2 regions of the Bradyrhizobium sp. LjRoot220 genome follow, and region 1 is predicted to be linked to the other one. Evidence: riboswitches for the same ligand, from Rfam matches in the RefSeq annotation. Region 1 holds a riboswitch; the other holds the start of a gene.

Region 1 (15,115 bases):
TCCGTTGGTCGCGAAGCTCTGATCAACAAGACAGAACATTTCAAAAGCCCCGGCCTATCCAGGGCTTCTTGCGCTTGGCGATAGACTGAGACGAACTCTCTGACGGCCGGCCAGGTCTGAGCCGTCCCGGGATTGCCGGAGACCATTTGGCAACCTGCTCGAGAAGCCGCTCGTATCAAACGTCCACTTCGCACCATCGGTCGCCATCAAACAACTAAGCGACAGTTCGCTGTTTTAATCTCAAGTGGCGGAATTTGGCGCACCCGACACGATTCGAACGTGTGACCTTTGCCTTCCGAGAGCAACGCTTGTTGTTCGAGTCCAATTTGGGACGAAGCTTTCGCAAGCCTGCGGTTCCGATAGCGCAAACGCTAACTTCGGGATCGCCGCCCGCAGGTTTCCTTGCTCTGTCGCCGCCAAATCTACGATGGCGCTTGTTCTATCCTAGGCGTGGCCAGAGCGGCACGTTACTTTGCCCGGGACTGGTAGGAGGGTCGGAACCAGCCCGGTACAGCATGAGCTCATTCGGTACTGGAATGCCGTACCGGAGAAAGCACGGCATCATCACGGGACGAAAGGCGACCGGCTTAAGCACTTGAAACGAAGGGAAAATGCCCCAATAGTCGGCTTTGAATTTGTGTCGGCCCAAAAATCAGCTATTCCGGATCAGACGATAAAGCGAAATAACATCAATATGTTATCGCATCGATTCTGCGTTGCGCCCATGATGGATTGGACCGAGAGTTCAATATTTTCAATCGGTTGCAGGGTGGCGTGTGCACGACGTGTGCACCGGGAGATCAAGAAAAATCTAATGATGGCAAATCTGAGCCGTTGTTCGAAGGCGTGACGAGGACGTCGGCGCAAGTGCTGGCGACGCGGGCGGATAGCTTGGCTAGCGCGGAGCACTTCCGTGTTTCCAAAAAGCTGAATGCGATCTTCGGAAATCGGGAACGCCTTAGGGAGCCGCTGGTTGAGCGTGCGAACAAAGAATCCGAATGACGATTCGAGTCGCTCCTCCGTGCTACGATCCTCCATCAATCCCTGAAATGTCTCGAATTGCCCGATCGCTTCGGCGCCACGGGCTAGCGGCGGATGGTGAAATCCTCCGACCGCCGCCGATATTCCCATTCGGCCCTCTCGAGTTCGGGGCGATCGAGCTCAGCCTGGGCGTAACCCACGCAGAGATAGCCGATGAATTTCCAGGTCTCCGGTACGTCGAGAATGGCGCCGATGCGGAGCGGATTGAGGATCGATACCCAGCCAAGCCCGATGCATTCCGCGCGCGCTGCGAGCCATATCGAGCAGATGGCCGCGACGACGGAATAGTCGATGGTTTCCGGCATCGTCGCACGCCCAAGCCCATGCCCGGTCTCGCAGGCTCTCTCCGCGAAGACCGCGAGATGGCCCGGCGCCTCTTCAAGGCCGGCAAGCTTCAGGCTTGCGTATCGCGCGGCCCGCTCACCAGAATAGGCACGCAGCGCATCGGCGTTGCAGGCCTTGAAGTCTTCAACGATTGCATACCGCCGCGCCTTGTCCTCAACGATCACAAAGCGCCACGGCTGGCTGAGGCCGACCGATGGTGACAGGCAGGCGAGGTCGATGAGCCGCTCCAGCGTACCCTCGGGTAGCGGATCGCTGCGGAAACGCCGCACGTCGCGCCGCCAGACCAACAGCTCGCGCAATTGTCTGCGAAACTCGTCGTCGAAGGAGACCATCAGGATGGCATACCCGGATAAAGGAGAACGGCGGCCATCAACAGGATGGCGGTCTCTCCGAGCTGCTCGAACGTTCCGAGAATATCACCCGTTTGCCCTCCGATCTGTTTGATGGCAAGCCAGGCCGTCATCAGCCCAATGAACGCCAGCAGGATCACGGCCAGGATTGCCTTGCCCGGACCGAAGCCGACCACGAGCACCATGGCGCCAAGGCCGAGCGCGATGGCGGCGTTCGGCCCGGCCGGCCGCCCGGCGCCGGCCGAGAGCCCGTCCGTCCGCGCCGGCGGCACAAGCGCCATGAATATCGGAAGCCCCGCGCGCGCGGCTGCGTGCGCGAGTAGGAGCGCGATTGCGATCGACCGCGGCGTGGCGATCGCCGTCAGCGCGCTCCAGCGCAGGACGAGTGATATCAGGAGTGCGCACACGCCATAAGTGCCGATCCGGCTGTCACGCATGATCTCGAGTTTCCGCTCACGCGTCGGGCCGCCGCCGAGACCGTCCGCGGTGTCGGCCAGGCCATCCTCGTGCAGGGCGCCGGTCACGATGACCGTGCTTGCAAGTGCAAGCATTGCGGCCGGGCTCGGCGCCAGGCCAAGTGTTTGAGCGATGGCGTAGACGGTCGATCCCACCAGGCCCACCAGCAATCCCGCAATGGGAAACGACCAGCTTGTGCGCGTAAGCGCGCCATCGTCCATGGTTTTGGGCGAACCGAAGGGAAGAATCGTAGTGAAGGAAGCGCCGATCCTCAAGTCGGTGACGATCGCTCGGAGGCGCCCGATCCAGGACATCACTTGGCCTTCATCACCAATCCCGCCACCACGAACTCGACCTCATCGGCGACTGCGGCGATGTTCTGGTTCAACAGACCGGCGGCATCGCGAAAGCTGCGCGCCAGCGCATTGTCGGGCACGATCCCGAGGCCGACTTCGTTGGTTACGAGGATCACCGGACTCTGTTGTTGGCCGAGTACAGCCGTGAGCATGGCGGCTTCGTCCGGCCAATTGCGTCCGGCGTGAAGGAGGTTTGACAGCCACAGCGTGAGGCAATCGACGAGCCGGGCACCGCCGCCATCCGTGTCGGTCAGCGCCTGCACGAGATCCAGCGGGGCCTCGCGCTCGATCCAGTCGTTGCCCCGGCGCGCGCGGTGACCGGCGATCCGCTCCTCCATCTCGGCATCGAGCGCTTCGGCGGTTGCGATGTAGACGGGCCGGCCGGGACAGGCGCGGGCGCGCGACTCGGCGCGCCGGCTTTTCCCGGAACGTGCGCCTCCCGTGACCAGCACAATCGCCATTGAATTCTCCGTTCGGACCCGCACTAACCATCAATTGTCGGCAAAGACAAAGCCGAATTCTCCCCTCGGGGCTTGTGCTCCGGTGCAATTCTTGCACATCAGGGCGGGCGTAACAGGAATCGATGCGTGGGTTTTGCCGGGGCAATGGCAGTGGCGATGACGGTGGACGCCTTGGTAGGGTGGCCGGGCGGGCTGTTCTCGCGCATCGGCCACCCCGTGACCTGGCTTGGCCGGCTGATCAGCCTTCTCGACCGCAGCTGGAACCGATCCGCCGACGCGCCGGCGATCCGCCGCATCGCAGGCCTTGCCGCAGCGCTTCTGGTGATCGGGCTATGCGTTGCATTGGGCTGGATTGTGCAGGCTGTGCTGTCTCCGAGATGGGGCGGCGTCATGATCCTCGGAATCCTCGCATGGCCCATGGTTGCGCTCCGCTCGCTTTATGATCACGTCGACGCGGTGGCGCAGCCGCTGCAATCGGGCGATATCGATGCCGCGCGTCTCGCGGTCGCGCAGATCGTGGGGCGCGACCCGGCAACGCTTGATGAAGCGGGAATCGCGCGGGCAGCCATCGAGAGTCTCGCCGAAAACGCCTCCGATGGCATCGTAGCGCCGGTGTTCTGGGGCGCGCTGTTCGGCCTGCCGGGAATTTTGGGCTACAAGGCCATTAATACGCTGGATTCCATGATTGGTCACCGTTCCGAACGTCATCTGTATTTCGGCTGGGCGGCTGCGCGCATCGATGATGTTGCCAACTTCGTCCCTGCGCGTTTGACAGGCTTTCTCTTCGGGCTGGTCTCCGCGCGCTTCTCGGCGGCGCTGTCCTGCATGGTGCGGGACGCGAACCGCCATCGTTCGATCAATGCCGGCTGGCCGGAGGCCGCCATGGCAGGTGCGCTCGGCGTACGGTTGAGTGGGCCGCGCGGCTATCATGGCGGCATGAGCGAAGAACCTTGGCTGAACGAGCGTGCGCGCGATCCCCTTGCTGCCGATATCCCGCAGGGCCTGCGGCTCTACATCCGCGCGATGGCGTTGCTCGGTGCTTCGCTCGTGGCCTTGGCTTTGGCATGACGAGGCTAGCGATGCGCGAGCATGGCGGCAATCTCGATCAGGCGGTGCAGCGTTTCGGCGGACGCGTGCAGGACTGGATCGATCTGTCGACGGGCATCAATCGACAGCCGTATCCGGTCGGCGAGATCGGGCAGCGGCACTGGAGCGCGCTGCCGTCGCATTCCGATATCGAATCCCTGCACGAAGCCGCGCGGCAGGCCTATGCAACCGGTGCGCCAATTCTGGCTTTGGCCGGTGCGCAAGCGGCCATCCAGCTCTTACCGCGGCTTGCGCCATGTGGCCGAGCCCGCGTTCTCGCGCCGACTTACAACGAATACGTTGCGGCCTTGTCGGTCGCAGGCTGGGACGTTGTCGAAGTCTCCACATTCGATGCGCTGGCCGGAGCCGACCTCGCCGTGGTCGTCAATCCCAACAACCCCGACGGCCGACGCTATGACAAGGCTGAGCTGCTCGCGCTGTTGCCGCGCGTCGGTCGTCTTGTCATCGACGAAAGTTTCGCCGACGCCACGCCCGAATTGTCGCTGGCAGCGGAGGCGGGACGACCCGGCCTCCTGATTCTGCGCTCGTTCGGAAAATTCTATGGTCTCGCGGGCTTACGTCTTGGCTTCGTGCTCGGCGGGGAAGGGGACATCGCGGCGCTATCTGTGATGGCGGGCCCATGGCCGGTTTCCGGCGCCGCGATTGCGGTCGGACGGCGCGCCTTGCTCGATCGTGATTGGGCCAAGGCGACTGCGACTCGTCTCGACGGCGATTGCCTGCGGCTCGATGCCGAAGTGAAATCGCGAGGATGGCGTCTTCTCGGCGGCGCGCCGCTGTTCCGTCTCTATGAGACAACGGACGCGACCGCTGCGCAGGAGCGGCTCGCCGGTGCGCACATCTGGTCGCGCATCTTCGGGCAACAACCGGGATGGCTGCGGTTGGGCTTGCCGGGCAACGAGGCCGAATGGGCGCGCCTGGCCGGCGCTCTCGTGCGCTGATCCCTCAACGCGCGAGCGCGAGCAACCCTTCGACGTCGAGATGAGCCTCGATGTGATCGGCGAGCGCATCGAGCGCGCTCTCTACTCTTCCGCGGTACTGCTGATCCGTGACTGGAATGTCCAATTGCCTGAGAAACGAGCTGCGGAAATCGTCGGACGCAAACAGTCCGTGCAGATAGCTGCCGTACACGCGGCCGTCACGTGAGATCGCTCCTTCCGGCGCGCCATCGAGCATGGCGAACGGGCGCGCGCGATCGGGCCCATCGGTTCGCCCGATGTGGATTTCATAGGCAGCGATCGGTTGCCTGGTCGCGACGTGCTGCGCGGTGACGAGGGCGAGCGTCTTCTCCCCGGTCATCACCGTCGTTACATCCAGCAGCGCGAGCCCGGCCGTTTGGCCCGCCGGCCCCTCAATCCCCTCGGGATCGGCCACGCTGCCCCCGAGCATCTGGTACCCGCCGCAGACACCGAGCACGTGACCGCCGCGGCGGTGATGGGCGAGCAGATCAATGTCCCAGCCCTGCGCGCGCAGGAAGGCGAGATCGCCGCGCGTCGATTTCGAGCCGGGAATAATCACCAGCCTGGCGTCGCCGGGAACGGCTTCTCCGGGACGGACCATCACGAGGTCGACACCTGGCTCGAGCTTGAGCGGATCGAGATCGTCGAAATTGGCGATCCGCGACAATGCAAGAAACGCGATCTTGCATTGGCCGGGCTTGCGGGCCTCGCCGAGCCCCAGCGCATCCTCGGCCGGAAGCTCGGTCGCGCGGGTGAAATAGGGCAGCACCCCGAAGCCGCGCCAGGATGTCCTGGCTTCGATCAGGCGGTAGCCGTCGTCAAACAGCGTGGGGTCGCCGCGGAACTTGTTGATGACGAACCCCTGGATCATCGCAGCGTCTTCTGCGTCGATCACGGTCTTGATGCCGACGAGCTGCGCAATGACACCACCGCGATCGATGTCGCCGATCAGCACGACCGGAACGTCGGCCTTTCGGGCGAAGCCCATATTGGCGATGTCGGACTTGCGCAGATTGACCTCGGCCGGGCTGCCGGCGCCTTCGACGAGCACGAGATCGGCGCGCTCCTTCAGCCGCCCAAAACTCTCGAGCACCGCGCCCATGAGCGATGGCTTCAAGGAAGCATATTCGCGTGCCCGCGCCGTTGCGATGCGCTTGCCCTGCACGATGACCTGTGCGCCGACATCGGTCTCCGGCTTCAGCAGGACCGGATTCATGTCGGTGTGCGGCTCGACGCCGGCAGCCAAGGCCTGCAAGGCCTGCGCGCGGCCGATCTCGCCGCCGTCCACCGTCACCGCCGCATTATTCGACATGTTCTGCGGCTTGAACGGGAGCACGCGCAAGCCACGGCGCCGCGCGGCGCGCGCGAGGCCTGCGACGATGAGCGATTTGCCCACGTCCGAGCCTGCTCCCTGAATCATCAACGCGCGCGCCATCGAATTGTCTTCAGAACTCGACGCCCGGCTGCGCCTTGATGCCGGAGCGGAAGGGATGTTTTACCAGCGTCATCTCGGTGACGAGGTCGGCAATTTCGATCAACTCGTCCTTGGCGTTACGGCCGGTGAGAACGACGTGTGTCATCGGTGGCTTCGAGGCTTTCAGAAATTCGACGACCTCGGCGATCTCCAGATAGTCGTAGCGGAGCGCGATGTTGATCTCGTCAAGCACGACCATGCGCAAGCCGGGATCCAGAATCAGCTGCTTGGCCTTCTCCCATCCCGCCTTTGCGGCGGCGACGTCGCGGGCGCGGTCCTGCGTTTCCCAGGTAAAGCCTTCGCCCATCGCATGAAACTGGCAGAGCTCGCCGAAGTGACCGGTGAGCACGCGGCGCTCACCGGTATCCCAGGCGCCCTTGATGAACTGCACGACCGCGCAGGGGAAGCCATGCGCGACACAGCGCACGATCATGCCGAAGGCGGAGGATGATTTTCCCTTTCCCGCACCGGTGTGAACGATGATCAGCCCCTTTTCGCCACTCTTGGTCGCCATGATCTTGTCGCGGGCGACCTTTTTCTTCGCCATTTTCACCGCATGGCGGGTGTCGACTGACGCCTCGGAGGCGACGACGTCCTCGTCCTCGGCGGCATCCTGTTCAGACATCATTTGGCGTGGTCCTTCGGCTTGACAAGTCGCGGCCCAAAGCAAATGGTGGGCCTGCGTTGGTTCCTGTCCTACGACAGGCGAAGAGGGAATGCGATAGGGCTCAAATCGAGAGGTTTGGGTTCGAAAAGCAGCCGCCCCCGCGACCGTGACCGGAGAGATGCCCAAAGCCACTGCCCCAACAGGGTCGGGAAGGCGGGGATCGAAGGACAAAATCCTGCTCCGCAAGCCGGGAGACCTGCCAACGCAACGTTAGAGACCGGCGGACGGGGTGTTCCGCGACGGGGAAGTGAGCCTTCCTTCGGATGGGTTCGCGCGCCTCATCGCCTCCCGCTGTCTATCCTGGAAGGGGCGATGACTGTCACACTTCACGTCTGCATTACCTGCCGTGCCGGACAGACGCTGGCCGAGGGCGAGACCGCGCCCGGCAAGCGCCTGCACGCCGCCATTCTCGACGCCGGCGTGCCCGAAGGTGTCAGCGTGGTTCCCGTCGAATGTCTGTCCGCGTGCAGCCAGGGCTGTTCGGTCGCGCTCAGCGCGCCGGGACGATGGTCCTATGTCTACGGCCGCCTGTCGGATGCCAACGCGCGCGATGTGATTGCCGGCGCATCGGCCTATGCGACGGCGCCCGATGGCATCGTGCCGTGGCGCAGCCGCCCCGAAATTTTCCGCAAGCAATCGCTTGCTCGCATTCCGCCCATTGCCGTCGTCCCGGAGGCCGCTGAATGAACTCCCTCACCAAGGTCCCCGTCACCGTCGTCACCGGCTTTCTCGGATCGGGCAAGACGACGCTGATCCGGCATCTGATCACCAACGCCAACGGCAGGAAGCTCGCGGTGCTCGTCAACGAGTTCGGCAGCGAAGGCGTCGATGGCGAGATCCTGAAGTCCTGCGCCGATGCCAATTGTCCGGCGGAAAATATCGTCGAGCTCGCCAATGGCTGCATCTGCTGCACCGTTGCCGACGATTTCATTCCGGCCATGGAGCAGCTGCTCGCGCGCAAGGTGAGGCCCGATCATATCCTGATCGAGACATCAGGGCTGGCTTTGCCAAAACCATTGCTCAAGGCGTTCGACTGGCCGGAGATCCGGTCGCGGATCACGGTTGACGGCGTGATCGCGCTGGCCGATGCCGAGGCCGTAGCTGCCGGTCGCTTCGCGCCGAATCCGGGCGCCGTGGAAGCGCAGCGTGCGGCCGATGACAGTCTCGATCACGAGACGCCGCTGTCGGAAGTGTTCGAGGACCAGATCGCCTGCGCCGATATCGTGCTGCTCACCAAGGTGGATCTTGCCGGCTCGGTCGGGCTCGAAGCGGCAAAGGCTGCGATCGAGGCCGAGATGCCGCGCCGTGTGCCGATGCTGTCGGTCGTCGATGGCGTCGTCGATGCCCGCGTGATCCTCGGTCTCGAAGCCGCCGCCGAGGACGATCTTGCCGCGCGTCCCTCGCACCATGACGGCGAGGACGGGCACGAGCACAATGATTTTGCCTCCGTCGTCATCGATCTTCCGGAAGTCACGGATATTGATGCGCTGGTTGCGTCGGTCCGGCGGCTGGCGCGCGAGCAGAATGTGCTGCGCGTCAAGGGATATATCGCGATCGAAGGCAAGCCGATGCGGCTGCTGCTGCAATCGGTCGGGGAGCGGGTGCGACATCAGTTCGACGGGCCCTGGGGCACGCGGCCGAGGCAATCAAAGCTGGTTGTGATCGGTGAACACGGCGATATCGATGAAGCCGCGATCAGGGCAGGACTTGATATTACGGGACTTGCTAGTACGCGACTTGGTATTGCGAGGCTTGGCATCTGATGCACGTCGTCTTTCGGGAGAGCCGCGGCCTTGATGAGGCCGCGACGCCAAGGGATATCGGCCAGGATCCGGCCGATCTCGTGGTGCTCTCGTTCTCGGACAGCGATCTCGCAGCCTTCGCGTCGGGCTGGCGGCGCGGGCGCGCCAGCCTGCCGTCGCTGAGGCTTGCCAATCTTGCCGAGCTGCGTCACCCGCTATCGGTTGACACCTATGTCGAGCGTACGCTGTCGCGGGCGCGGGGCATTCTGGTCCGCCTGATCGGGGGAGAGTCTTATTGGCCGTACGGGCTGGCTGCCCTGCACCGGTTGGCAAAGGACCGCAACATCGCACTAGCGGTGCTGCCGGCGGACGGTCGCGATGATGAACGGCTGGATGCTTTCTCCACACTGCCGGTCTCGACGCTTGGGCGGCTCAAGGTTCTCTGTGACAAGGGCGGCCCGGTCGCGGCGCAAGCGGCGATTGCGCAACTTGCACTGGCGTCGGGCCTTTATGCTGGACCTGTTGTCGGGGAGACCGATATTCCCGAGATCGGTTTCTATGACCTCGCTCGCGGTGTCGTGGCAGAGCCGACAGGCGATGGACGGCCGCGCGCGCTGGTCACGTTCTATCGCTCCTATCTCACCGCCGCCGACACAGGTCCGGTCGACGCGCTGATCGCAGCGCTGCGGCACAAGGGCTTTGACGCATACGGCCTGTTCGTCACCTCGCTGAAAGCTATGGGCGTCGCGGATTGGTTGCGTGCGCATTTCGCGCAGCATCCTCCAGCGGCCATCGTCAACGCGACCGCGTTCTCGGCAATCGGTGACGACGGCACGACACCGTTCGATACTGCTGCGTGTCCGGTGTTCCAGGTCGCCTTGTCCACGGCCCGGCGCGAGGATTGGGCGGAATCGCTTCGCGGCCTGGCGCCAGGTGACCTCGCGATGCATGTAGTCTTGCCGGAGGTCGATGGCCGGTTGTTCGCCGGTGTCGTGAGCTTCAAAGCACCGGGCGAGCGCGATCGCGATCTGCAGTTCGCCCGTCTCGCGCACGGAGCGGACGATGAGCGCGTGAGCGCCGTCGCTGCGCGGGTCGCGGCTTGGCATCGGCTCGCGAGCAAGCCGGTCAACGAAAAACGGCTGGCGATCGTGCTCTCGAACTATCCGGGGCGCCCGCACCAGATCGCCCATGCGGTCGGGCTCGACGCTCTCGCGTCAGTCGAAGCGCTGATTTCCGATCTCGGCGATGTCGGTTTCGATGTCGAGGCGGCGGAGGTGCTTGGCGACGTTATGTTGCGGGAGCAATTGACCTGGAGCGTCGCCGAGTACCGTGTGGCGCTGTCAGGCCTGTCACGCCAGTTACAGGATGAGCTCGCGCGCGCCTGGGGCGCACCAGAGGACGATCCGAGCTGCCACGGCGGTGCGTTTCACTTCGCGGCGATCCGCTGCGGCAAGGCCGTCATCGCGGTTCAGCCCGAGCGCGGCGAGGTCGGTCAGCGCGATGCCAACTATCATGATCTCTCGCGCACGCCAGGCCACGCCTATGTTGCGTTCTATCTGTGGCTTAGGCAGCAAGGCATCGACGCCGTCATCCACATGGGCGCGCATGGCACGCTCGAATGGCTGCCAGGCAAGTCCGTTGCGCTATCGCCCGCATGCTGGCCGGACGCGCTGATTGGCGACCTGCCGGTGATCTATCCGTTCATCGTCAACGATCCGGGCGAGGCGGCACAGGCCAAGCGGCGGATTGGCGCGGTCACGATCGGCCATCTGCCGCCGCCTTTGGCCAAGACTGCGGTGCCTGAAGGCCTGCGCCGGCTCGAGCGACTGCTCGACGAATATTCGACGGCCGAGGGCCTTGATCCGGCGCGCCGACAGCGGCTGATTGCGGCCATCCGTGATGAAGCTTGTGCCGCCGGGCTGGAAGATGATTTGGGGCTTAATGCTTCGGCTGCGCCGGCCGAGGCCATTCCGTTGATCGATCGCTTCGTCTGCGATCTCAAGGAAAGCCAGTACGGCGAGGGACTGCATATATTCGGCCGCGGCGCTTGCGGCGCGGCGGAGAAGGCGGCGCTGCTCGCGGCACTTGCCGGCAGGCGCGTTGCGCCGGGGCCGGCGGGCTCGCCATATCGCGGGCGCCAGGACGTGTTGCCCACGGGCCGCAATCTGTTTGCCGTCGACCCTCGCGCCGTACCCACGCCGTCGGCGTATGCGCAAGGCATCAAGCTCGCCGAGGAGTTGCTGCGCCGTCACTTGCAGGATCACGGCGACTGGCCGAAGGGACTCGTCATCGATCTCTGGGGCTCCTCGACCATGCGTACCGCGGGCGAGGATTTTGCGATGGCCCTGCATCTGGCCGGCGTCGTACCGTGCTGGGATCACGGATCGGGCCGCGTGACGGGTTACGACATCATCGCGCCAGCCGAGCTCGGCCGTCCCCGCATCGACGTCACGCTGCGCGTATCCGGCCTGTTCCGCGACGTTTTTGCCGGTCTGGCGCAATTGTTCGAGGCCGCCGCCGAGGCGCTCTCGGGGCGCGAGGACGAGGGCGAGGAAAATCCATATCGTCATCGCGCGTCACGCGTGTTCGGACCGTCTCCCGGGCAGTATGGCGTCGGCTTGTCGTCGATTCCTGACGTCTTCACGCAGGAATCGCGCGATGCGGCCGGCGAGGCCTGGCTGTCGGCATCGTCCTGGGCCTTCTCGTCCGATGGCGCGATGCAGCCGGACCGCGCGGGTATCGAGGCGCGGCTCTCTGCCGCCGATGCCTTCGTCCATACGCAGGACCTGCCGGAGACAGACCTGCTGCTCGCCGCTGATTATGCGGCGCATGAGGCGGGCGTTGCAGCTGCCGCGGCGCGATTAGGCACGGCGGTGGCGCTCTACCATCTCGATGCTACGCGTCCTGATCAGCCGCGGGCCCGCAAATTGACCGAGGAGATATCGCGCGTGGTGCGCGTGCGCGCCGCCAACCCGGCCTGGATCGGGGGCATGATGCGCCATGGCTTTCGTGGCGCAGCCGAGATCACGGCGACGCTCGAGCATATGGCCGCCTTTGCGCATCTTGCCGGTGCCGTGCCGCCGCATCTCTTCGACCTCTACTACGACGCGACGCTGGGCAACGACGATGTTCGCGCCTTCATGGCGCGCGAGAATCCGGCGGCGCTCGCTGCGATGGAGACCTGCTTCACCCGCCTGCATGAGGCATCGCTGTGGAAGACGCGGCGCAATTCGATTGCGGCCGCGCTGCGGGAGGCGTCATGAGTGCGGTTGCCGTCAAGGGCTGGTGCCCTGGCGCCTTGCGGCCGATGCTATCGGGCGACGGGCTGATGGTTCGCGTGCGCCCCTTTGGCGGGCGGCTGGATGCTGGGCAGGCGGCCGGCCTTGCTGATCTGGCCGAGTGCTACGGCAACGGCCTGATCGACCTGACCAGCCGTGCCAACCTCCAGATCCGTGGCGTGAGTCATGACGGTCATTTGCCGCTGCTCGACGGGCTCACGCTCTTGGGGTTGCTCGATCCTGATGCAGAGACCGAATCGCGGCGCAACGTTCTGGTGACGCCGTTCTGGCGTGCCGGCGATGATACATGTTCGCTTGCCATCGAACTCGAGCGCGCTCTCGCCAACAGCTCTCTCGATCTTCCGACCAAGTTTGGCTTTGCGGTTGATGACGGGAAGGAGCGTGCGCTCACGACAGCGTCGGCTGATGTGCGCATCGAGCGCGATCCCGCGGGCGGACTCATCGTGCGCGCCGACGGTGCAGAACTCGGTCGCTCCGTTGCGCGGACGGACGTGGTCGATGTCGCGCTGGCACTCGCCGGATGGTTCGTGACGTCGGGCGGAGCCAAGGGCGGGCGAGGGCGGATGATGGCCCATATCCGCGCCGGGACGCGGCTGCCCGAGGCGCTGCGCGGCCATGCCAGACCCACATCCGTGACGGTCGCGCCGCTGCCCGGCCTTTATCCGCAGGGTGCACTGGTCGGCGCGACGTTCGGACAACTGACCCATTCGGCGCTTCGTCATCTGGCCGGTTACGGGCAGGCGCTTCGCATGACGCCGTGGCGGATGATGCTGGTCGAGGGTTTGCACGAGATGCCCCGCTGCGATGATGTCATCACACAGGCCGACGACCCGGCGCTTCGCGTGATCGCTTGCAGCGGTGCTCCGAGGTGTCGGGAGGCGCATGCCGATACGCGCGAGCTTGCGGCTGCACTCGCGCCGCACATCGCCGCGGGTGCGCGGCTTCATGTCTCCGGTTGCACCAAGGGCTGCGCCCATTCCGGTCCGGCGTCGATCACGCTGGCTGCGACCAGCGAAGGATTTGATCTCGTCCGTGACGGGTCCACGCGCGATACGCCGATCAGGCGCGGCCTGCGCAGTGCGAGCATCGTCAAAGACCCCTCGATCGTAGTGGGAGCACACTGATGCCGCACGTCTATGAGACCGACGGCGCGGCGATCTACCGGCAATCCTTTGCCACCATTCGGGCAGAGGCAGATGTTGGCCGCTTCACGCCCGACGAGGAGGCGGTGGCCGTGCGCATGATCCACGCTGCGGGCATGGTGGGTCTCGAAATGCATATCCGTTTCACGCCCGGCATGGTGACTATCGCGCGCGCGGCCCTGCAGAAGGGAGCGCCCATTCTTTGCGATGCGCGGATGGTATCGGAGGGAATTACGCGTGCGCGACTGCCGGCCAGCAACGCGGTCATCTGCACGCTCGGCGATGCCACCGTTCCCGCGCTCGCGCAGTCTATGCGCAATACTCGTTCCGCCGCGGCGCTGGAGCTGTGGCGGCCTCACCTTGAAGGCGCGATCGTCGCGATTGGCAATGCGCCGACCGCGCTGTTTCATCTCCTCAACATGCTTGAGGACCGCGATTGCCCGAGGCCGGCGGCGATCGTCGGTTGTCCAGTTGGTTTCGTGGGCGCGGCCGAATCAAAGGCCGCATTGATGGCCGATCCGCCAGTGCCGGCGCTGACGGTCGAGGGGCGCCTCGGTGGCTCTGCGATCACAGTTGCCGCCGTGAATGCGCTGGCGAGCCGGAGCGAATAGCGATGGGGCGTATCATCTGTTGCGGCCTCGGGCCAGGCGATCCGGACTTGATGAGCGTGCGTGCCGATCGCGAGGTGCGCGCGGCAAAGCACGTCGCCTACTTCCGCAAGAAGGGCCGGCCCGGCCAGGCGCGCCGCATCGTCGAGGGGATGTTGGCCGCGGATGTAGCGGAATATCCGATGGAATATCCGGTCACGACGGAGATCGCCTTCGATAGTCCGGATTATGTCCGTCTGCTCTCGGGCTTCTATGATGAATGGGCGGAACGTCTGGCGCGGCTTGCGCGCGCCGTCGATGTCGTCGTGCTCTGCGAGGGCGATCCCTATTTCTACGGCTCCTTCATGCATCTGCACGCGCGCTTGCGGGGGCGCGTCGAAATCGAGGTGATCGCAGGCATTCCCGGCATGGCCGGCTGCTGGAATTCGGTCGGCCACCCGATCGCGCTTGGCGACGACGTGACGACGGTCCTGATGGGTACGCTGGCTGAGGATGAACTGGAGCGGCGGATGCGCAATTCCGATGCTCTCGTCATCATGAAGACCGGGCGCAACCTGACAAAGGTGCGCCGCGCGCTTACATCCGCCGGCCGTCTGGCGGGCGCGTGGCTGGTCGAGCGCGGGACGATGCCGGGTGAGCGTGTCGCGCGGCTGATCGATGTCGATGAAGCCGACTGTCCCTACTTCGCGATCGTGCTGGTGCACGGGCACGGGCGGCGCATGGTATCAGCCGAATGACGGGCACGCTGACCATAGCTGGACTTGGACCGGGCGACGACGCACTGGTCACGCCGGACGTCACTGCCGCGCTTGCGGCTGCCACCGATATCGTGGGCTATGCGCCCTATGTCGCGCGCGTACGCCCGCGTGACGGGCTGACGCTGCACCCGTCCGATAATCGCGTCGAGTTGCAGCGTGCGAGCGAAGCCTTGCGGCTCGCATCCGAAGGCCATCATGTCGTCGTGGTGTCGTCCGGCGATCCCGGCGTTTTTGCCATGGCGTCTGCCGTGTTCGAGGCGCTCGAAGAACAGCCGAAATGGCAGGGTCTTTCCATCCGCGTTCTGCCCGGCGTGACCGCGATGCTGGCTGCGGCCGCACGCGCCGGTGCCCCG
Region 2 (15,115 bases), on a different contig from region 1:
TTGCGGCCGCTCATCGCGCAATCGCCCGACGGCAGGCATAGCGCGATCCGCTGGCTCCAGCCTGATTTGGTGATGCCCTCGGAGGCGAACGCCCGGCTGCCGCCGTCGGGTTTCAGCGCAATGCCGCCGCGCGGCGTCACCGCTGCAATGGCGTTTTCCGATTGGGTCAGCCACACCGGTTCGTCGCGGTCGCGCGCGAATTCGGCGATGGCGCCGAACGTGCCGAGGCTCCATTGCGTGTCGGGATCGGCCATTTCCCGCTGCAGCAGATCGATCGCGGCGCCGGCTGCAGCATCAGGCATGGATCGGCATTCTCTTGCGGTTCGGGACCGAAGAGAATACCGGCTTGTCAGCTCACGACAAGCCGGTCCGGAGCGGGCTCCGAACCGGCCAAGCGGTCAGAATGTCGCGCCGGCCTTCACCATGTAGGTCCGGCCCGGCAGCGGATAGGCGCTGAAGCGGCCATCGGTGATCGAGCTTGCGATCGCATAATCGTAATACAGCGCGTTGAGCACGTTGTTGACGCTCACCGACCAGAAGAAGTGCTGATATGCCCCGCTCAGCTTGAAGTCGATGGTGGCATCGGCCGGAATGCGGCGCTGGGTATTTTTCTGGTCGTTGTCCATGTAGCGCTCGCTCCAGCCGCGCACCGTGGCGTCTGCCACCAGATAGTTCTGCCAGATGTTCCAGGTCACGCCGGCACTGGCGGTGTAGCGCGACACCAGCGGAACGTCATTGCCGGCGAATTGCCCTTCACGGAACACCGCACGGGTGTAGGCCATGCCGCCGCGCAGCAGCACGCTGTCGCTGATCCGAAGCGAGGCGCTGGTTTCGGAGCCGTAGCGACGGGTCGGATCGAGGTTGGTGTTATAGAACAGCTCCGGGTTGAAATGGATTTCGTTCTCGAGGTCCATGTTGTAGATGCTCGACTGCATCTGGAACCCGCCCGATCTGATGCGGAAGCCGCCCTCGACGTCGTGCGAGGTCTGGGTTTTCAGCAGGAAAGTCTGCGGAATCGGGGTGAAGAAGACAGGATCGAAGGCGGGTCCGGAGGACAATCTCTCGTCGACGTTCGGCGTACGGAAGGCGCGGGCGGCCCGGCCAAACACCGAGACGATATTATTCAAGCGATGTTCGAGGCCGATATGCAGCGCGTACTGCATTTCGCTGCTATCCAGCGGCAGGTTCTGGGCGCCGCAGGAAAAAAACAAGGCGCAATTCGGCGGATCGTTGAGACGGTCCCTCGCACTCAGCGCGGTGTTCTGGATTCGCGCACCATACGCGAAATCCGTCGTCGGCAGCAGCCCGAGGGTTTGCTGCCAGTAGCCGGCAAGCGTTCGCTGCGACAGGTCATAGGTATGGATCGGCGGCGTGCCCTTGAATTCCGGCCGCTCCTGATGGAACGTCGCATCGTAATAATCGATGCCGGTCAGGATCGAAGAGGGCAGCCCGAACATCACGTTCTTGACGCTCAAGCGAGGCGTCAGCGACCATGTCTGCAGATGGCTGTCGACGTAACTGTTGGCGAACGGATTGAAGAACGCGCCTTGTTGCTTCTTGTCCCGCACCCCGCCATCGATGATCAGATCGACGCCGTTCCACAGCGTCTTGGTGAAGCCGGCGGTGGCGCTGGCGCCCTGCTGGTTGCCGTAGTCGCGCGGCGTGCTGGTGCCGGTGCGGTTGGTGACGAGTTCGTTGACGCCGATCGAGGGATCGACGATGCGGCCGCCGGGGAAGCCGAGCTTCTGGTCGTCGCCGGTGACGGTCACGAACGCGCTGAGCCCGGGCGTGGTGTAGTTGAGGTTGCCGACGCCGTTGCGCTGATCGAGCGCGTTGTTGACGCGATAGCCGTCGGACTTGATGGCGTTGCCGTAGAACGAGGTCGACCACGGACCGAAATTGGTCGCGGCCGAGACCGACGCCATGCGCTGGTTGAAGGAGCCGACGCCGGCCTCGCCGCGGATCGCGACCGGCGGGCCGCCGACGCCGTTCTTCAGGACGATGTTGACGACGCCGCCGACGGCATTGTCGCCGTACAGCACCGCACCGCTGTTGCCGCGGGTGATTTCAATGCGTTCGATCGAATCGCGCGGAATGGTCGAAAAATCGACGCCGGCCATATCGATGTCATTGAGCCTGCGGCCGTTGATCAGCACCAGGGTATTGGAGGTCGCAAACGCGCCGAAGCCGCGCAGATCGACGCTGGTCTTCACGCCGTTGACGCCGCCAAACAGACTGGTGAGCTGCACGCCCGGCGTTTGCGCGATGATTTCCTGCAAGGTTTGTGCGGGTGAGTGCGCGATTTCTTCAGCCGTGATGACGGTCGCCGCCGTGCCGACGATGCCGGCGAATTGCCGCACCGGCGCTCCGCCGCCGCCTTGGCCTCCACCTTGCGAAGCGACGTTGGCGCCGGTCCCCGGCGCGGGGGTCGCGCTGCTTGACGGCCTCGGACTGGGCGCGGCGATGCGGCGCGGTCCCGAGCCTTCATCGGAAGCGGGTTTTGCGCGGGTGCGGTTCTGGTCGCCGGGCGGGTTGACCTCGATCGCGGGCAATTGACCGGCCGCGGCGGTCTGCTGGGCGTGCGCGCCAGCAATGCCGAGCGCCATGATCGGCGCCAGAAAACTCGACGTCAGCAAAAGATGGCGGCGCCGCTTGGCACCTAGCGTGATGGAAGACATGGTTCAGGCCTCGGTATGACGTCAGTGGCACGTCACAGCGAACCAAGCGCCACCAGTGTGCTGTAAGCAGCGCTGGTGAAGCTAATGCCTGTACTCCCCGACCGACATCTTCGCGTGTGACCACGGCTGACGGCAGGTCTCCTGGCTTGCGGGTCGTTACCTTTCGTCGCCTTCCCAGGACCGAGATTCCCAGTGGCGTTGGACAAAAGATTCACCGCTTACAGTTGCGGGGGCAGCCGCGGAATTGGGGGATTTTCCCCGCACCGCATTCCCTTTTGATCCCCAAAACGGGAACCGTCGAAAAAATATGGTAGAAATTTGTCAAAGACAGAGTCAATCCCATTCGGCCCCGCCTGCGATCCTCGCTGGACGAGTGCGTCTTTTTTGTCGCATGAGCAGTACCGCTCGCATGCATAGTGCGGTACGGGCTGACCGTCCGGGAACGATCGATGAGTGTTGAGGCCATCATTGCTGCAAACGAGGAGGCCGCGCGGCGCCGGATTGGCGTGACGGCCGCGCTTGCCGGCCTTGTCGGGCTATTGGTGCTGATCTCGCTCGGCATCGGGCCGGTGCGGCTGTCGCCGCTGGCTGTGATTGAAGCCCTGCTCGGTGGCGGCAGCGACGTGGCGCAGGTGATCGTGCGGGAAATCCGGCTGCCGCGGACCATTCTGGCGCTGGCGATCGGGGCCATCCTGGGAATGTCGGGCGCGTCGCTGCAAGGCCTGTTGCGCAACCCGCTGGCTTCGCCCTCGCTGTTCGGCGCGCCGCAATCGGCGGCGTTCGGCGCGGTGCTGGTGATCGCGCTGGGGTGGGCCGATGTGCGCTCCTATGCGCTGCCGGTGGTGGCGATCATGGCGGCGTTCGGCTCGGTGTTCGTGCTCTTGACGATCGCCGGCCGCAATGCCGGGCTGCTGATCCTAATCCTGGCGGGCCTTGCGATTTCGAGTCTGGCGGGCGCCGCCACCGCATTGGTGATGAACCTCTCCAGCAATCCCTTCGTGGTGCTCGAAATCGCGTTCTGGCTGCTCGGATCGCTGGAGGATCGCAGTTTTCAGCACGTGATGCTGGCGCTGCCGTTCATCGTCGCCGGTGGCATCATCCTGTTCAGCCAGCGCAACGCCTATCGGACCTTGAGCCTCGGCGAGGAAACCGCGCAGAGCCTCGGCGTCGATGTCGGACGCCTGCGATTGATCGTGATCACGGGCGTGGCGCTTGGGGTTGGCGGCGCCGTCGCGGTCACCGGCACCATCGGTTTCATCGGCCTGGTCGCGCCGCATTTGATGCGGCCCCTGATCGGCCACGATCCGGCGCGGCTGCTGGTGCCGAGTGCGTTCGCAGGCTCGGCGCTGCTGCTCGCCGCCGACATCGCGGTGCGGATCATTCCCTCGACCAGCGACATCAAGGTCGGCGTGCTGACCTCGATCATTGGCGTGCCGTTCTTCCTCTATCTGATCGCGCGCGAACGCCGCGCGCTCGGCGGAGGCGTCGCATGAGCGACACGGCGCTTCTCACCGCCCGGAGTATCAACGTGACATTGGCCGGTCGCCATGTGCTCAGCGATGTCTCGCTGTCGCTGACCGCGGGTCATCTGGTCGCGTTGGTCGGGCCGAACGGCGCCGGCAAGACCACGCTGCTGCGCGCATTGTCGGGGCTATTGCCGTCCGGCGGCGATATCCATATCGGCGGCGATGCGCTGTCGGCCCTGCCGTTGCGCGAGCGCGCCAAGCGGTTTGCCTACCTGCCGCAGGGGCATATCGTGCACTGGCCGCTGCCGGCGCGCGACATCGTGGCGCTCGGCCGCTATCCGCACGGCGCGACCGATCCGGCACGCCTGTCGCCGACAGATGCCGACGCCGTGCTGCGCGCGATGCAGGCGGTCGATGTGGTGGAATTCAGCGAGCGCCGCGTCACGGAATTGTCCGGCGGCGAGCGCAGCCGCGTCGCGCTGGCGCGTGTGCTGGCGGTGGAAGCGCCGGTCATCCTGGCCGACGAGCCGACCGCCTCGCTCGATCCGCGACACCAGATCGACGTGATGAAGAATCTGCGGACCACTGCCGACAAGGGCGTGCTGGTCATCGTGGTGACGCACGACCTCGGCCTGGCCGCCCGCTTCGCCGATCATGTGCTGGTGCTGAAGGAAGGCCGGCTGGTGTCGCAGGGCGCACCGGCGCAGGCGCTGTCGGAACAGGTGATCGCGGAGGTGTTCCGGATCAGCGCCTACCGCGCCGAATACCAGCGCGAGGCCGTGATCGTACCCTGGGCGGATTTGTGATGCGCCGCCGGCTTGCCGTGCTGCTGGCGGTTGCGGCGCTGGTGCTGCCGGGCGCGACGCTGGCCGCTAACCTGCCGCGCGTCGTGTCGATGAACGTCTGCAGCGATCAATTGCTGCTGTCGCTGGCCGACCCCGAGCAGATCCTGGGGCTTTCGCGGTTTTCGCGCGATGCCTGGCTGGTCGGTGACGTCGGGCGTTATCCAAGGCTGTCGGGCGGCGCGGAAGACGTCATGGTGCTCAAGCCCGACATCGTCGTCGCCAATCTGTACGACAAGCGTTCGACGCGGGAATTGCTGAAAGCGCATGGACTGCATCTCGCCGAACTTCCGGTGCCGAAAACCCTGCCCGAGGTGAAGGACCAGATTCGCGAGTTCGGCGACATCGTCGGCCATCCCGATCGCGTGGCGCAGCAGATCGCCCGGCTTGATGCGGCGCTGGCACGGGCGCGCCAGGCTGTTGCGGCCAAACATTATCGCGTGCTGCCGCTGTCGCGGCGCGGCTGGGTCGCGGGCAGCGACAGCTTTGTCGGCTCGCTGCTGGCCGAGACCGGGCTGTTCAACACCGCCGGCGATCTCGGCTTCAATTTCGGCGGTTTTGCTTCGCTCGAGGCGATCGTGAGCCAGAAGCCGGATTTGCTGCTGGTGTCGCAGGCCGGCGATTTCGCGCGCGACGACGGCCAGGCGTTTCTGCTGCATCCGGCGCTGGCGCGGTTCTATCCGCCGGAAAAACGCATCGTGATTCCGGAACGGCTGACCGAATGCGGCGGCGTGATGCTGGCCGAAGCGTTGGATGTGCTGACCGCGGAATTGAAGCGGGTGGGGCGGTAAACACTTCCGTCGTCCCTGCGAACGCAGGGACCCATACTCCGCGGCCGATTTTGTTGAAAAAGAAAGACAACGACCAGCGCGTCAAACCAATGTCCGCTGGTGGTTATGGGTCCCTGCGTTCGCAGGGACGACAGCAATAGAGAATCGTAGGGTGGCCAAAGCCAACGGGTCGCGCGAATGCGCGCCCGATGACAGGCTCCGCGTGCCTACCATTCAGTGGAATGCGGATAGATGGTGGGCACGGCGCAAGCGCGCCTTTGCCCACCCTACATTCTTCCGTCGTCCCTGCGGAACGCAGGGACCGATAGCCACCGATGTTTGTTGTTAGAAGGCATCTACTCGCGGAGCTTAAATCGATAGGCCGCGGCGTATGGGTCCCTGCGTTCGCAGGGACGACACCTTTTACCCCATCACCACCGGGCCGCCGGCTTTCTTCCAGGCGTCGATGCCGCCTTCGATGTGGGCGGTGTTGGCTAGGCCCGCGTTCTTGGCGGCGGTGACCGCCATCGCTGAGCGCTCGCCGAAGGCGCAGAAAAATACCACACGGCGTCCGGTTGCGGCGGCGACTTCGCGCAGCATGCCGCCCGGCGCTAAGCTTTCGGCGATGCCGGGATACGGCGCATGCAGCGCGCCCGAGAGTGTGCCGTGCTTGGCCCGTTCGCTAGCCTCGCGCAGATCGACCAGCAGGATGTCGGGCTTGCCGATGCTGTCGATCGCGGCGCGCGCGGACAGCGCGAGGCCCTGCTTGGCCAGATCATCCTGGTGCAGGCCGACATGCATGTTGGCCGGCAGCACCACGTCCATCAGTTTTGGATTCGGCAGCTTGAGATTGTTCATCAGCTCGACATATTCATCGACGCCGCGGACCTGCAGACGCGGGTTGTAGCGTCGTTCCTCACCGATGGTGGAAACCGTGTCGCCCTTGTAGTCGTGGGCGGGGAAGACCATGGTCTCGTCGGGCAGTTTCATGAGCCGGTTGAAGATCGAATCATATTGCGCCCGCGCGCTGCCGTTCTGGAAATCGGTGCGGCCGGTGCCGCGGATCAAAAGCGTGTCGCCGGTGAAGACGCGGTCGCCCATCAGATAGCTGTAGGAATCATCGGTGTGGCCGGGCGTGTACATGACGTCGAGACTCAAACCCTCGATCATCACCTTGTCGCCGTCGGAGACCCGCATCGACACCACGTCGGCCTTGCTCTGTTCGCCCATGATGGTGATGCACTGGGTGCGGTCGCGCAGTTCGCCGAGGCAGGTGACGTGGTCGGCGTGCAGATGGGTGTCGACCGCCTTGACCAGCCGCAGGTCCAGTTCGCGCAGCAGCTGGCAATAGCGATCAGCCTTCTCCAGCACGGGATCGAGGATCAGCGCCTCGCCGCCGGCGCGGCTGGCCAGCAGATAGCTGTAGGTGCCCGAAACGCTGTCGAAGAGCTGACGAAAGATCATGATCGCTGCCGCGTTCTCTATTGGAGTCTCGCGGAGGATATTATTCTATTCTGGCCGCCTTCTCAAACGTCTTTCGTCTCGGCTGGGCGGCCTTGTCGAGGTAGTTTTTGCTCCCTCAAGGCCGCACCAGCGTATACCCGTTCTCAGTCAGGAACAGAATTTGCGCGACGCCGACCTGGACCGGCGTGGCGGCCGCGATGAATTCCGGGCGTTTGCCGCTGTCGCGCTCGAGTGTGTCGACGGTGTTGATGCAGATATCGAACCGCGCGCCCTGGGCGACCAGGCTCTCGACCATCTTGCGGTTGAGATTTTCCGGGCGCAGCAACTCGATGCCGGGGCCGAACGCCACGATCTCGATCGCGACCTTGTCGGGGTCGTAGTGCTTCATCAGGTTGCTGGCGACGCTGAGCACGAGGCCCTGCTTGCGCGCATCATTGTCGGAGAGCTGCAGCACGATCTTGTGCTCGGCGAACGGCTTGTCCTGCAACGGTGCCTGTTGCGCACGCGCGCCCGGCGCGGCGGCCGCGATCAGCAACGCCGCGGTCATGACGCGCAGGATGGTGGAAAGGCCTGTCATACCTGTTTCGAAATGCCTGGATTGCCTTCAACGCCCTTCAGCGTCACGCCCGGGGCCGATCGGTTGGACGGTTTGCCTGACTTCAGGTGTTTTGCCACCACCTCCCAGACCGGCGCGCCGGTCTGTTCGTTGACGGAGGCCCATCCCGCCACCTTGTAGCTTTTGGCGGCTTGCAGCGGGCTGCCATTGTCGAGCGTCAATTCGGAGATCCGCTTGCCGACGGACTCGGCGGGCGTACAGGCATAGGCGAGGCCGCCGAGGCGGACCATGTCGCCGCCCTGCTGGTAGTAGGGATCGGTATTGAACAGGTTGTCGCAGACGTCTTCCAGCACGTCCTTGATCTGGACGCCGGTCATGGTCACGACGTAGGTCTCGGGATAGCTGACCGCGGTCTGCGCCAGCAAATCTTCCATCGTCAGTGGCTGGCCGGCCAGCGTCGTGGTGCCCCAGCGGAAACCCGGCGACAGCGCGATCTCGGCATCGAGTTCGCCGCGCAGCGCGTCGCAGATCAAATGATCCATGCTGCCGCTGAAATTGCCGCGGCGATAGAGCAGGCGATCGGCGGACGCGATCTTGTCGCCCCAGTCGCCCGCATGCGGCGCGCGGGTCTTGTCGATCAGCGCCTGCATCGCCGGATCCGGCTTCAGCAATTCGGAGAACACCGGCAACAGCCGGTAGCGCACGTTCGCGACCTTGCCCTTGCCGATGTCGAGATCGAGCACGGCCAGGAACTTGCCGTTCGAGCCGGCATTGGTGACCAGCGTGACGCCGCCCGGATTGGTCACGGCAATCGGCTGCGGCACCGCGTCGTGGGTGTGGCCGCCCAGAATAACGTCGATGCCGGTGACGCGGCTGGCGAGCTTGAGATCGACGTCCATGCCGTTATGCGACAGCAACACCACCGCGTCGACCTTGTCGGTATCGCGCAGGCGATCGACCAGCTTCTGCAGCTCTTCGTCGCGAATGCCGAATTTCCAGTCCGGCGTGAAGCGCTTGGGATGCGCGATCGGCACGTAGGGAAAGGCCTGTCCGATCACGGCGACCCGGCGGCTGCCGATCTCCTTGATCGTGCATGGCTTGAAGACACGGCCTGAGGCCGGATCGAACGCCTTGGCGTCGTTGAAGGCGGCTTCCTCGGTCAGAAAGACGTTCTGCGCCAGGAACTCGCCCTTGAAGCGCTCCAGATTGCTGCGCAGCGCCTTCTCGCCGTAGGTGAATTCCCAATGGCCGGTCATCGCGTCGATGCCGAGCAGGTTCGAGGCGGCGACCATGTCGGCGCCCTGCATGACGTTAGCAAGTCCCGTGCCCTGCCAGAGATCGCCGCCGTCGAGCAGCAGCGAGCGGCCTGCGCCGACATCGCTGCGCAGGCGATCGACCAGCGTCTTCAGATGCGCGAAGCCGCCGAGCTTGCCGAACCGCTGCGCGGCTTTCTCGAACTCGATGCAGGTGAAGGCATAGGCGTCGGCGCTGTCGGGACGGATGCCGAAGCGGTCGAGGAAGGCTTTGCCGACCAGATGCGGCGGGTTGCCCTGCATCGCGCCGACGCCGAGATTAACGCTGGGCTCGCGGAAGAACACCGGCCTCAGCTGCGCATGCGTGTCCGTCATGTGCAGGATCCGCGCGTTGCCGAAGCGTTCGAGATCGTAGACGCTGTCGGCGCCGCGCGCGCGGCGGGGCAGGCTGCCCGAAAGGGCAGCCGCGCCTGCCAGCGTCAGAAACTCCCGGCGGCGGATCGTCATGCTAATCTCCGCGCATCGCAAAACGCGCTGTTCTATTCGAGCATGATCTTGTCGGAAAACCGGCTTCCACTTGTCCGGATCATGCTCAGCGAATTTCCAGATCCCGCCAGCGTTCCTTTTCGCTGGTGGCCTGGAAGATCGAAGCTTTCGCCAGCGCTTCCGCTTCCCTGGCGGCTGCGGTGGCCTTGTCGAAATCGCCGGTCTCCGCCGATTTCTTGGCCGCGGCCAGCGTCGAGGCCGTCGTGGTCCATTGATTGCGCAGGGACGCCGCCTGCTTGTTGGCGGCTTCGGCGGCGGCGTAGGCGGCCTTGTAGTCGTCTTCGCCTGCGGCGAGCGCCGATGTCGCGCCCGTCAGCAGCAATGCCGCGATCGATGTGAGTGTCGTGATCCTCATGGCCGCGCTCCCGGACCCGAAATCGGCAATCCGTTGCTGACATAGGACAGGTAGTATTCGACGTTGCGGTATTCATCGTCCTGCGGGGTCAGCGGCACGCCGCGGATCTGGCTGTTGCAGGTGGTGAAGCGCCGGCTCGTCGTGCCCATGCCGCTCCATTCGGAACGATAGATCGGCATCGCGTTGAGGATGCCGAGCGCCGGGGCCAGCACTTCGGTGCGGACCTTTTCGCCCGGGCTCTGCACATGGCAGGTGGCGCAGGAGAAATTGAGCTGGCCGCGCCTGGTGTAGAAATATTCCTTGCCGTTTTCATAAGCCGCCAGCGCGCGCGGATCGTTCGGAACCTTGATGGCGAACGGCTTGCCGCGGGAGGTGAAGGCCATGTAGGCGGTCAGCGCCGCCATCTCGTCGCCGCGCACATAGGAGATCGGCGGCTCGCCATTGGCTTCGCGGCAGCGGTTCAGCGCTAGCTCCAGCGTGATGACCTTGCCTTCCTTCTCGTCGAAATAGGGATAGTCCTGGCGAACGCCGATGCCCTTGTTGGGGAAGCAGTCGCCATAAGTCTTGCCGTTCTTGAACGGCTTGGAAAACAACTCCTTACCCAGTTCGAGCGAGAACTCGTAGGGCGGGAACTGCTCCTTCTCCTGCCATTGCTTGTACAGGTCCGCGTCCATCGAATAGGGACCGTTGACGAAATCCTCCGGCTTCAATTTGGGGAATTTGTCGTAGAAGAATTTCTTGAATGCCTTTTCGTCGGCGACCGGATCGACCTTGTCGGCGGAGACCGCAGGCGGGGCTGATAACGCCAGCACGGCCAGCGCGAACGCCGCCGCCGCAAACTGGATCGCGTATCCCTGCTTCATTGAATCTTCGCCGTGGTGGTGTCGCTGCCGCCCTTGTTGTCGGTCCAGCTCACTTTCAGCTCGTCGCCCTTCTTGCCGCCCTTGAAGGCGAATTTGACATAGGGGTCCTTGGAGACGCCGCCGCCCCAATCGGCTGTGAATACCGGCTTGCCGGCATATTCGAAGGTCAATTGCTGGATGAAATGCGGCGGAATGAGTTCGCCCTTGGAGTCCTTGATGAAGCCGGAATCCATCGGGTGCTGGATCAGCGCCTGCACTTCGGTGGTCTCGCCGGATGATGTGGCGCGCACGCGAATGGTCGATGCCATGGTGATGTTCCCTAATTAACCGCCGCAACCGCCGACGGTGACTTTGACTTCCTTGGTGGCGCTGTAGAGCTTGCCGCCGGCTTCGACGACGACGATCACATTGCTGGTCTTCGCCATCTTGATGCGGTTGGCAACACCAGGCATCGTGCCGGCTGGAATCTTGTAGGACGCCACCAGCGCCACCGGGTTCTCGGCCACCAGGAACGAGATCGAGGTCACATCCGGCAGCGTCGTGGTAACCGATACCGGCACCACCGCGCCATTTTCCGCGATCTCGGGCGCGTCCATCTTTACCTTGTCGGAAGCCTCCGCCGTCTTGCCGTAGAGCGACTTGATCGCGTCGGCTTCGTTCTTTTGCTTGAACGCCTCTTCCGGATATTTGTCGTTGGCGGCAGCGAATGCCGGCGCAAGACCAAAGGGAAGATTGCCGAGGCCGACCAGCGCCACGGCGCCCGCGCCTTGCAGGATCAGGCGGCGCGCGGCCAAGAATCCATTGTCAGTATTTGTCATCCGAAAGTCTCCTGAAAAGGCGCCGTCACAAGGTTTGCAGAAAATCCACGACCGCGCTGATTTCCTTGTCGGTCAAAATCCGGTTTCGTCCGAACGGAGGCATCACCGTCAGCGGATTGCGCTTGGTTTCGTCGTAGATAATGGCGACGAGTTCGTCGCGATTGGGGTATTTGCTTTTGATGTCGACCAGTTCGGGGCCGAGCGTGCCCGGATACTGGCCGCCTTTGATGGCGTGGCAGGTCAGGCAATTGCCCTTGCCGCGGTCGAACGCCAGTTTCTGGCCTTCCGCCGTCGCGGACTGGGCAGCAGCAGGACCCGCGGCCGCGCCGATCGACAGCGCCAGCACCATCGCCGGGATCAGGCCGGTTTTCCTCGAAGAAATGTTGGTCAAGGACGTTTCCCGTAATTCAATTCGGTTGCCAATCTTATTTCGCTTGCCGATTCTACGCGGCTTGCCAGTTCTACTTAGCCTGCCAATCTTACTTAGCTTGCATCGTGTCGAGTGGTCCGGTCGTGCGCGGCGTCAGGTTCTTGCCTTCCGCCGAAGACACGATTTTAACGCCGGCGGGGTCAACGCATGCGCTCATGCACGGTTTCGCCGCCGTATCGGGCCTGGGATCGGTCCAGAGAAAATTGTCGCGATTGGGCATTTTGACTTTCGGCAGACTTTCCCGATCGGCGACGAATTCACTGGGAACGAGGTCATTCAAGTTCAGAATATAGGCGGTCAAAGCATAAACGTCATCGGCTGACAATGTGTGCGGTGCGGCCATCGGCATGGCGCGGTTAATGTAGTCCCACAGGGTCGGCGCGAACGGCCAGTAGCTGCCCACTGTCAGCTCCGGCCGGTCATCCCTCAGCGATCCGGCGCCGCCGGCGAGTTTGGGAAACCGGCCTTCGCCCTCGCCGAAAGTTCCATGGCAGGCCGCGCACTGCTCGGCATAGACCTCCGCGCCCCGGTGCACGCCGCCGCGGCCCGCGGGCAGGCCCACGCCATCCTCGCCCCGCGCATCGATATCCCACCCCGAGATCTGCTCGGCCGTCGCCCGCTCGCCATAGCCGTAATAGCCGGGCTCGGCGGCGCAGGCGATGCTGCCGGCCACGACTACCATGCCGGCGCAGAGCAGCGCGAGGCGCCTAGCCGAGCTGGACATCGAACACGCTCCCGTCGCCCTTCACCTGCCAGGTCTGGATCGAATTGTTGTGGTAGACCGAATTGGTTCCGCGCTGTTTGCGCAGTTGCGCGATGGTCGGCTGCACATAGCCGGTCTCGTCAATGACGCGGGATTCCAGCAGCGCCGGCCCGCCGTCCCAGCGCCAGGGTATCGTGAATTTCGTCAGCGCCTTCGACAGCACCGGCTCATGCAGCCGCGCGCTCTGCCAGTTGACGCCGCCGTCGGTCGAGACGTCGACGCGCCTGACCTTGCCGTTGCCGGTCCACGCCAATCCCCTGATTTCATAGAGGCCGGGGCGATCCAGCGGCTTTTCCGGGCAGGGGAAGGTGATGACGGATTTGGCGTCGATCAGCCAGGTGAAGCCGCGCGAGGTGCCGTCTGGCATCAGGTCGGTATATTTCGAGGTCTCTTCGCGCGAATGCCAGGGTTTGTCGCCGAGCTTGATCCGGCGCAGCCATTTGATGCTGACATTGCCTTCCCAGCCCGGCACCACCAGCCGCAGCGGATAGCCTTGTTCCGGCCGCAGCGCCTCGCCGTTCTGCGCGTAAACCACGAGGCAATCATCGAGGCACTTGTCGAGCGGCAGGCTGCGGTTCATGTGCGCGCCGTCGGCGCCCTCGACCATCACCCACTTGGCTTCCTTCTTGATGCCGACCTCTTCCAGCAGCGTGGAGAGCCGCACCCCGGTCCACTCCGCGCAGGAGATCATGCCGTGATTGAACTGCAGCGAGTTCAACTGCGCGGCGCGCCATTCCATGCCGCCATTGGCCGGGCATTCGATGAAATGGATCCGCGTGACCTGCGGAAAACGCACAATGTCCTTCATGGAAAGAAGCAGCGGACGCTCGACCAGGCCATGGATCATGAGTTTGTGCTGGTCCGGATCGACGTCCGGGCGCCCGGCGTGGTAGCGCTCGAAAAACAGCCCGTTCGGCGTGATGATGCCGTGCAGATCCTGCAGCGGCGAAAAGCTGATCGAGGATTCGGTGCCGGCGGTCAGCCACGGCACGTTGCGCCGGATGACGCCGGCCTCGGTGTCGGCGGGCCGGCCATAGGGCCGGTCGACCACGCCGGGCCCGATCGATTGCGACCATGGCGCGTCGGCGGGCGGGGAGGCGGGAGAGGTTTCGGCGTGGGCGTGTTTGGCGCCGAGCGCGAGGTTGCCGGTCAGCGCCGCGCCGAGGCCCAGCAGGGAACGCCGGCCAAGGTGCGTGTGGGCGCCCGTGCTCGACAGTAGAGATATGCTGCGCCAGAGATCAGGCCGCACGTTTCATTCCCCTTGCTGCCACATGGCCGCATGATTTGTTGCTTTTTTGCCGGTTTATCGGCGTTCACTAATTTAGTCAATGCTAAATAACCGTCGGCACGATAAACTGCTACATCGCGCCTTGTCGGCGCCGATTTCCGATCCGGATATGAAGCGATGAGAGCAGAAGCGGCAACGGCCAACAAGATACCCGCGGGAAACGCCGCTGAAGACGAGGCGTCACTGGACAAACTGGCGAAACAGGCCGGCGAGGCCGCGCAACTGCTCAAATTGCTCGGTCATGAAAAGCGTTTGCTGGTTCTGTGTTTTCTCGCGGTGCGTGGCGAAATGACCGTGGGTGAACTCGTCGGTGTCGCCAAGCTCAGTCAGTCGGCGCTGTCGCAGCACCTGGCCAAATTGCGCGCCGATGGCCTGGTCGAATTCCGGCGGGCCTCGCAGACGCTGCATTACCGCGTGGTCGATCAGCGCGCGCTGCGCGTCCTGCAGCTGCTCAAAGAAATCTATTGCGGGGATTTGAAGTGAGATTTCGCCGTGGCTGAGTTTGTGGTGGAGTTTGGCAAGGATGGCCGGCCGATTGAGGCCGACGGCCGGCTGGACGCGGCTGCATTCCATCGCAACCATGCGCCGATCTGGGCGGTGCTGCAGAAATTCCTCGCTGGCAAATCTGGCGACGTGCTGGAGGCCGGCAGCGGCACCGGCCAGCATGTGGTGCATTTCGCCCGTCATGCGCCCGACATCGTCTGGTGGCCGAGCGATTTCAACGACGCGCATCTGAAAAGCATCGCGGCGTGGCGCGCGCATACGGGCCTGCCGAACATCCGTCCCGAAATGCGGATCGATCTCAGCGATCCCGCATGGTCGCCTGCGATGCAGGACGGCAGCGGGCCTCGTGAATTGCTGGCGGTGTTCTGCGCCAATGTGATTCACATCGCGCCGTGGCGCGTCGCGGAAGGGTTGTTCGCGGGCGCGGCGCGTTACTTGCGCAGCGACGGGCGACTGTTTCTCTACGGCCCGTTCAAGCGCGACGGCAAGCACACGGCGATGAGCAATGCCATCTTCGAC

Evidence for each region. Region 1 has a riboswitch for cobalamin ahead of ACSQ84_RS03915 (DUF1636 domain-containing protein). Riboswitches for the same ligand answer to the same signal wherever they lie in the genome.
Region 2: linked by a shared signal. The riboswitch ahead of ACSQ84_RS27685 (TonB-dependent receptor) and the one ahead of ACSQ84_RS03915 (DUF1636 domain-containing protein) in region 1 are both predicted to bind cobalamin.

What each region holds. Positions count from the first base shown of each region.
Region 1 covers NZ_CAXUPS020000001.1:952,979-968,093, forward strand. The annotation lists gene bluB (5,6-dimethylbenzimidazole synthase) at 1,086-1,718, opposite strand; gene cobS (adenosylcobinamide-GDP ribazoletransferase) at 1,718-2,506, opposite strand; gene cobU (bifunctional adenosylcobinamide kinase/adenosylcobinamide-phosphate guanylyltransferase) at 2,506-3,009, opposite strand; gene cbiB (adenosylcobinamide-phosphate synthase CbiB) at 3,136-4,077, shown strand; gene cobD (threonine-phosphate decarboxylase CobD) at 4,089-5,054, shown strand; gene ACSQ84_RS03905 (cobyric acid synthase) at 5,059-6,507, opposite strand; gene cobO (cob(I)yrinic acid a,c-diamide adenosyltransferase) at 6,518-7,171, opposite strand; cobalamin riboswitch at 7,215-7,431, shown strand; gene ACSQ84_RS03915 (DUF1636 domain-containing protein) at 7,526-7,900, shown strand; gene cobW (cobalamin biosynthesis protein CobW) at 7,897-8,976, shown strand; gene cobN (cobaltochelatase subunit CobN) at 8,976-12,218, shown strand; gene cobG (precorrin-3B synthase) at 12,215-13,378, shown strand; gene ACSQ84_RS03935 (precorrin-8X methylmutase) at 13,378-14,007, shown strand; gene ACSQ84_RS03940 (precorrin-2 C(20)-methyltransferase) at 14,010-14,741, shown strand; gene cobJ (precorrin-3B C(17)-methyltransferase) at 14,738-15,115, shown strand, end outside.
Region 2 covers NZ_CAXUPS020000008.1:18,197-33,311, forward strand. The annotation lists gene ACSQ84_RS27680 (DUF6925 family protein) at 1-302, opposite strand, end outside; gene ACSQ84_RS27685 (TonB-dependent receptor) at 399-2,678, opposite strand; cobalamin riboswitch at 2,793-2,992, opposite strand; gene ACSQ84_RS27690 (FecCD family ABC transporter permease) at 3,128-4,171, shown strand; gene ACSQ84_RS27695 (ABC transporter ATP-binding protein) at 4,168-4,950, shown strand; gene ACSQ84_RS27700 (ABC transporter substrate-binding protein) at 4,950-5,777, shown strand; gene ACSQ84_RS27705 (MBL fold metallo-hydrolase) at 6,180-7,220, opposite strand; gene ACSQ84_RS27710 (DsrE family protein) at 7,336-7,797, opposite strand; gene soxB (thiosulfohydrolase SoxB) at 7,794-9,536, opposite strand; gene ACSQ84_RS27720 (hypothetical protein) at 9,622-9,930, opposite strand; gene soxA (sulfur oxidation c-type cytochrome SoxA) at 9,927-10,793, opposite strand; gene soxZ (thiosulfate oxidation carrier complex protein SoxZ) at 10,790-11,101, opposite strand; gene soxY (thiosulfate oxidation carrier protein SoxY) at 11,117-11,611, opposite strand; gene soxX (sulfur oxidation c-type cytochrome SoxX) at 11,637-11,960, opposite strand; gene ACSQ84_RS27745 (c-type cytochrome) at 12,091-12,723, opposite strand; gene soxC (sulfite dehydrogenase) at 12,749-14,029, opposite strand; gene ACSQ84_RS27755 (ArsR/SmtB family transcription factor) at 14,210-14,575, shown strand; gene ACSQ84_RS27760 (DUF938 domain-containing protein) at 14,585-15,115, shown strand, end outside.